2 regions of the Halomonas sp. PAMB 3232 genome follow, and region 2 is predicted to be linked to the other one. Evidence: predicted binding sites of a transcription regulator. Region 2 holds the regulator's gene; the other holds the start of a gene.
The links. The regulator sigma-54, encoded in region 2, starts transcription at its own class of promoters, with help from an activator protein. The targets are predictions, from matches to a motif close to TGGCACNNNNNTTGCTNT.
Positions count from the first base shown of each region.

Region 1: the regulator sigma-54 is predicted to act here: its motif matches at 2,283-2,300, upstream of glnA (glutamate--ammonia ligase).

Region 1 is NZ_CP134865.1:3,447,706-3,451,488, reverse strand. Features, by position in the region: gene RN346_RS15800 (HEPN domain-containing protein) at 1-601, opposite strand, end outside; gene RN346_RS15795 (hypothetical protein) at 1,617-1,922, opposite strand; gene glnA (glutamate--ammonia ligase) at 2,532-3,783, shown strand, end outside.
Region 2 is NZ_CP134865.1:1,575,358-1,579,140, reverse strand. Features, by position in the region: gene lptB (LPS export ABC transporter ATP-binding protein) at 1-147, shown strand, start outside; gene RN346_RS07120 (RNA polymerase factor sigma-54) at 253-1,665, shown strand; gene hpf (ribosome hibernation-promoting factor, HPF/YfiA family) at 1,747-2,055, shown strand; gene RN346_RS07110 (PTS sugar transporter subunit IIA) at 2,060-2,530, shown strand; gene rapZ (RNase adapter RapZ) at 2,627-3,541, shown strand; gene RN346_RS07100 (HPr family phosphocarrier protein) at 3,597-3,783, shown strand, end outside.

The DNA.
Region 1 (3,783 bases), 1.8 Mb from region 2:
AGTCATCATAATCTAAAGAGATTTTGTGGTTTGCGTTGTGAGTTATTTCATGCCTTTCATCATATAGTTTTTTCAGTGATGTCCTCCAAGATTTAAAGTAAGTAATCATAGATAGTTGTGCTAATTTTGTTTCATTTTCGAATATAAAAGCATGTGTGTTATATTCGTCAATAACCGTAAGAAAATTCTTTTTGTATAACGGATAAAAAGCTTTTTTAACTCCATCTAAGTTTTGAAAATTCTGTATCGAGGCTAAATATTCATGCAGAATATAAGGCTCACTTCTAAGTTCCTTGATATATTCTGTGTATTTTTCATGTGTTCTCTTTAAAATTTCTTCTTCGAAGCCGTCTATGTTTACTAAACAAGTTATGAAAGAATCTCTTGTGAAAGTTTCAAGTGCTCGTACAGTAAAAACAATAGATTGCATTAAAGCCAGTTCTGTCGAATCACTTTTAATTCTTGGTTGGTTATGTGAGAAATATATGAGAAGACAGTTTTTTCCAACATTGTGCATTGATCTTAAAAAAGAGAAGGTGTGTGAAGAGTAGTTGCTCCTGTCAAAATAAAGCTTGTTTTTTTTACTGATATTAATTTCCATATATTTATATCCAGTAAGCGTGGTTGAGAATAGCATATACGCATGCAGAAGTAGGTGAGAAAATATTTTATTTAACGCAAAGTGCTGTAAGTGACTTACGACTCATTTCTTTTGCTTTTTTTAGCATGCTAAGTTGCTCGTGCCAATTCTTTGTCATTTCTACTTAAAGCGCGTCTTATTAATCTAAGTATCACTGCATCACAAAACGCCGATTATCAATGTATTGCGCTTAATTGTATACCCCCAGCCACCCCCGTCTCCTTATGAGCGAGCTGAGTCTCCATGAGTATAAAAATTGAGATACAGCATGCCAAGCTTCACTAGCCTTCGTTCAAAGCCATCTTCAGGAGCGCCAGTTTAGTCATGTTCTCGCTCAATACGTAGTGGTGGAATTTTTGTCCTAAGAAGACTACACACTACTGATCTGTCTATGAACGAAATTCTTTCAACGATTCGAGGGTTTGAGTATCTAGCGAAATAACATGGACCTGGCGAGCATTCATTTTTATTCACCAGAGTGCGTCAGGTACTATCTTGAAGTAAAATTTAATGTCACTCGTCAAAACGAACCATGCTAGGTCTTGAAGCAGTACTTAGTATCATTCAGATGGTTTTAAGGGTAGTGGTACGTGGTTTAGAATGGCTCAGTGATCATAAGAAGCTCGAAAAATTGAACCTCGACTAATGCGGACAGCGCTGAGAAAGTACCGTTTTACCTGATGGTTTTTTATGTGGCGTCGCTAATTATATGCCTAAAGTTAAGTATAAAAAATGGCATGCAGAAACGATGGATGCAAAATGTAATACGGTGGAAGCCAGGGCAATTAAAAAGTCGATAGTACTTGATCTAGAAAGCTTGAAACGAGGTAAGTAATCTAAAGTATTTAATTTAATACGGACAAGGACTTGAGTTTTTACTTTGGCTTGTAAAAACCTGTTAAAGGATTAACCCCACCGTTCAAGGAATCCAAGCACTCAAACGGTGGGGCCATACTAGCGAGAAGGAAGCTTAACGTTATTTCTCGCCCTCATCCCAGTGTTCCATCGCGCGCTTGTCATCGGGCAGGCGGACGATGTCGTCGAGGCTGAGTTTGCCGTGGGTTTTGAAGCGGTGGCCGTGGGCGTCGAGGATGGCGGCGACGCTGCCAACGCTGACCCCTTCGTCTTCCCGGTAGGTTTCCACCTTCACCCGCACGATACGGTTTTGGTAACGGGCGGAGAGGATGTCGCCGCGGCGGGGGGCGTCGTGGTTCGGGTCGTTCTTGAAGTATTCCGATACGCTGGTTTTGCCTGGGTCGTCCCATTCGATGTGTTGATGCATTCTGCGGGTCCTTTTACCGGGTGAATGATGAGCTTAGTGTAGTTTGTAATGTCGGCAATCGGCCACCTGTGGCCTTTTTCATTAGAGGCCCCGTGGAATCGCCTTATCGAAAGGCGGTGGCACGCATCATTTTTAGGCGCAAAGGCGTTTGATTGTTTCGTTCTGGCTATTTCATCAACAGCTATGCACTTTTTTGGTTCAAATTTTAACTGAGTGATCGTTTGTGGTGCGTTTTTCGCTTTGTGGGCGCAGGCTGGAAGCGAGCCAACCGCGTTATGCATCGAGGTTGCACCGCCAATAAATTGAAAAAACTTTTCAAAACAGTGTCTTGTTATAGGGCATGCCATATTGGTGCAAAGTTGGCACGCTACATGCTTACTAAAAGGCAACGGCTGGCGTCGTAGGCAAACGCTTTTGGGCGTGCTACAACGAGAGCCGGTTTACCTTGAATCGCAGGTGTCAGGGCGGGAGTCAGCGCCTATCACGCGAACAAACAACGAAGGCGTGGCTTACGCACGTTGCGTACGACGGCTTTGTTCAACAATACGTTTAATCGATCGCTTACAGTACACGCTTTAAGCCACGCTCATACCGGAGACGGAGAACAGTATGTCAGCCAAGACGCTCGCGCTAATCGAAGAAAATGAAGTCAAGTGGGTAGATCTGCGTTTCACCGATACGCGCGGTAAAGAGCAGCACGTCACCGTACCGGCACGGGACGTCGACGAAGAGTTTTTTGAAAACGGCCAAATGTTCGATGGCTCTTCCATCGAAGGCTGGAAGGGCATCAACGAATCCGACATGATTCTGCGTCCCGAAGACGGCACCGCCTTCCTCGACCCCTTCACCGAAGACGCGACCATCATCCTGCGTTGCGACATCATCGAGCCGGCTACCATGCAGGGCTACGATCGCGACCCGCGCTCCATCGCCAAGCGCGCTGAAGCCTACCTCGAGTCCACCGGCCTTGGCGACACTGCCTTCTTCGGCCCGGAACCCGAGTTCTTCATCTTCGATCAGGTACACTGGAAAACCGATATCCAGGGCTCCATGTTCAAGATCAGCTCTGAAGAGGGCGCCTGGGCGACCGATAGCGACGTTGAAGGCGGCAACCTTGGCCACCGCCCGCGCGTGAAAGGCGGCTACTTCCCGGTACCCCCGGTCGACAGCTTCCACGACATTCGTGGCGCGATGTGTAACACCCTGGAAGCGATCGGCCAGTCCGTCGAAGTGCATCACCACGAAGTAGCGAACGCCGGCCAGAACGAAATCGGCGTGAAGTTCAACACGCTGGTGAAGAAGGCCGACGAAGTTCAGGAAATGAAGTACGTGATCCACAACGTGGCGCACGCCTACGGCAAAACCGCCACCTTCATGCCGAAGCCGCTGGTGGGCGATAACGGCTCGGGCATGCACGTGCACCAGTCGTTCTGGAAGGATGGTGAAAACCAGTTCGCCGGCGACGAGTACGCGGGTCTTTCTGAAATGGCGCTTTACTACATCGGCGGTGTGATCAAGCACGCTCGCGCCCTGAACGCGTTCACCAACGCGTCGACCAACTCCTACAAGCGTCTGGTGCCGGGTTTCGAAGCGCCGGTCATGCTCGCCTACAGCGCGCGTAACCGCTCTGCCTCCATCCGCATTCCGTACACCGCGAGCCCGAAAGGCAAGCGTGTCGAAACTCGCTTCCCCGACCCGACTGCCAACCCGTACCTGGCGTTCGCGGCGATGCTGATGGCCGGTATCGACGGCATCAAGAACAAGATCCACCCGGGCGACGCGATGGACAAGAACCTGTACGACCTGCCGCCGGAAGAGGGCAAGGCCGTACCGACCGTCGCCAACAGCCTGGATCAGGCGC
Region 2 (3,783 bases):
GACCACAACGTCCGTGAAACGCTGGATATCTGCGACATCGCCTATATCGTCGGCGACGGCCATATCATCGCAAGCGGCGACGCCGACGCCATTCTTGGCGATCAAAAGGTGCGCGAGGTCTATCTGGGCGCAGATTTTCGCCTCTAACCCGGTGACAACCATAAAGTTCCGGGTAGTGGCATATTTATTGCACTTGCGTCGAACCCCGTCTCGCTCTAGTGTGGAGCTTTACGAGTAACGAGTGGTTCTTCGATGGTCATGAAAGCTTCTCTACAGCTGCGCGTCGGTACGCAGCTGACCATGACACCGCAGCTGCAGCAGGCGATCGCCCTGCTGCAGCTCTCGACGTTGGACCTGCGCCAGGAGATCCAGCAGGCGCTCGACGCCAACCCGCTTTTAGAGCAGGAAGACGAATTCGGCGAAGAGACAACCCAGGAGACGCCAGAAACCGAGTGGGAAGAGAGCATCCCCCAGGAGCTTGCCACCGACAGCGAATGGTCCGACACCTACCAGGACATGGCCGCCGGTGGCAGCGGCGAAGGCCCGGATTTCGAGCGCCAGGCCGCTGGCCAAAGCCTTCAGGGGCATCTGTTGTGGCAGTTGGCGATGACGGATACCAGCCCACGAGACCATGCCATTGCCGAAAGCCTGATCGACGCGCTGGATGCCAACGGCTACCTGACCCAGCCGCTTAACGACATTCGCGAAGGCCTCAAGGCCCAGGGCCTGGACGGCCTGAGCCAGCGGGAGGTGGAAAACGTGCTGCTGCGCGTGCAGCAGTTCGAGCCCACCGGCGTGTTCGCCCGCGATCTGCGCGAGTGTCTGCTGCTACAGCTGGCAGCGCTTGCCGACAATACCCCGCTGCTGATGCAGGCCCGGCGCCTGGTGCGTCAGTTTCTGGAAGCGCTGGGCAAGAACGACCTGCGCCTGTTGAAACGCCGCCTCAGCCTCGATGACGAGCAGCTCGACGACGTCGTCCGGCTGATTCGAAGCCTCGACCCGCGCCCGGGCAGCGCCTTTGGTGCCACCAACCAAAGCTACATCACCCCGGATCTGGTGGTCCGTCACGACCAGGAAGGCTGGCATCTCGAGCTCAATCCGGAGGCGCTGCCCAAGCTTCGCGTTCAGCCGGACTACGCCAGCCTCATCAAGCGCGCCGACAAGAGCCAGGACAATCAGTTCTTGAAAGAACACCTGCAGGAGGCGCGCTGGCTGATCAAGAGCCTGTCGAGTCGAAACGACACCCTTTTGCGCGTTGGCCGCGAAATCATCGCTCGCCAGATCGGTTTTCTGGAGCGCGGCGAAGAAGCGATGAAACCGTTGATTCTCGCCGACATCGCCGAAGCGGTGGAGATGCACGAGTCGACGATCTCGCGGGTCACGACGCAAAAATATATTCACACGCCCCGCGGCGTATTCGAGCTCAAGTACTTTTTCTCGAGCCAGGTGAGCGGTCAGGACGGCGGCGACAGCCACTCCAGCACCGCGATCCGCGCCCGGCTCAAAAAACTGATTCAAGACGAAACGCCAGGCAAGCCGCTATCGGACAGCCATTTGGTCACGCTACTTGAGGCCAACGGCATCAACGTGGCCAGGCGCACCGTGGCCAAATACCGCGAAGCGATGGGCATTCCCTCCTCCAGTGAGCGGCGCCGTTTACGTTAAACGGGAAACTTGCCGGCAGGGCTTTGCAATGGCGGAAAAAGGGTTACAATCGAAGGACAGTCCTGGATTAGGAGTACGTCGATGCAAGTGAACATTACCGGTCATCACCTGGAACTGACAGACGCCCTGCGTGACTACGTCAACGAGAAACTCGAGCGTATCGAACGCCACTACGACAACATCACCACCGTGCAGGTGACGCTGTCGATCGAAAAGGAGCGTCAGCAGGCCGCCTGCACGCTGCATGCTTCGGGCGCCGACGTACACGCCGAAGCCGAGGACAATGATATGTATGCCGCCATCGACGCCCTGGCCGACAAGCTCGACCGCCAACTGGTAAAACACAAGGAAAAAGCACAGGCCCGCGCCCAGGGCGCTGGCGTGCGTTAATTCGATGACCCTGGAAACCATACTCCCCCCGGAGCGCGTGCTGTTCGACGTCCCCGGGGGCAGCAAAAAACGGGTGCTGGAGTTCTTCAGCACGTTCATCGCTCAAAACACACCGAGCCTGGATAGTCAGGAAGTCTTCAGCCGGCTGGTCGGTCGTGAGCGCCTTGGCAGTACCGGCATCGGCAATGGGGTCGCGATTCCCCACGCCCGAAGTCCGCACTGCAGCGCGCCGATCGCCGGCTTTCTAAAGCTCGCCGAACCCGTCGACTTCGACGCCATCGATGGCGATCCAGTGGATCTGGTGTTCGTGCTGCTGGTACCGGAAGAGGCGGACGACACGCATCTGGCGCTTTTGGGCCAGGTCGCCACCATCATGAACGACGCCACGACCCGCGCGCAGTTTCGAAAGTGTGAAAGCCAGCGCGAGCTTTTAGAGCTGGTCACCGCCCGCATTCGCGAGCAGGCGCAGGGGTAAGCCCACCACCTTCGCTTTTCCCGGCCTTTCAATCGCAATCGCGCTTACGTACAGGCGTGTGCCGATAAGAGCGCTCACTGACCGAAGAGAGACACGATGCAACTTGTGATCATCAGCGGCCGCTCCGGGTCGGGGAAGTCCATTGCGCTTCAGGCGCTGGAAGATTTGGGCTACTACGCCATCGACAACCTGCCGGCAATGCTTTTGGGCTCGCTGGTCGAAGAGCTTGGCCAGCACGGTGAGCGCACGCACCTGGCGGTGAGCATCGATGCACGCAATCTGCCCACCGCGCTTGAACGCTTCCCTGCGCTGCTCAAGGACATCAAAAACGGCAGCACCCGCGTTCAGGTCATTTATCTGACCACCGACGCGCGCACGCTGCTTGAGCGCTACTCCGCCACTCGTCGGCGCCATCCGCTCACCCGCGACAGCGACATGACGCTGGAAGAGGCGATTTCCCAGGAGGAGCAGACGCTGTTCGGCATTCGCGAGCTGGCGGATCTGATGATCGACACTTCGCGGCTCACGGTGCACGATCTGCGCCGACGCATCACCGACCAGCTGGGGCACCAGCGCCAAAGCCAGCTTACGCTCACGCTCGAGTCCTTCGGCTACAAGCGTGGCGTGCCGCTGGACGCCGATATCGTCTTCGACATTCGCTGCCTGCCCAACCCCTACTGGGACCCGACGCTACGCCCCCACACCGGTCGCGACGACGCGATCGTCGGTTTTCTGGAGAGCTACCCGGTGGTCGGTGATATGCGCCAGGACATTCTCGATTGGCTCGAGAAGTGGCTGCCCGCCTATCAGAATAGCCAGCGTAGCTACATGACCGTTGCGATTGGCTGCACCGGCGGCCAGCACCGCTCGGTCTACATGGTCGACCGGCTGGCGCAGGATCTGCTCGCCTCGCGCGGGGGTGTTCAAGTTCGCCACCGGGAGCTGGGCCTTCACTTTAGCCTCGACGCCACGAGCGGCTCAAACGCTGTTGACGACCGATCAACGGCGTAACGCAGGGGCCGGGATCAGCACCACCATAAGCAACGAGCGGAAAACAGGGAAACAGGTGCCAGAAAGACGTTTGACACTGACCAATCAGCGCGGCCTGCATGCCCGCGCCGCCACCAAACTCGTAACCTGCGCGCAGCGTTTCGAGGCGAGCGTGCACGTCTACCGGCAGACCCAGAAAGCCGATGCCGCCAATATCATGTCACTTTTGATGCTGGCCGCACCCTGCGGCACCGAGCTCGTTG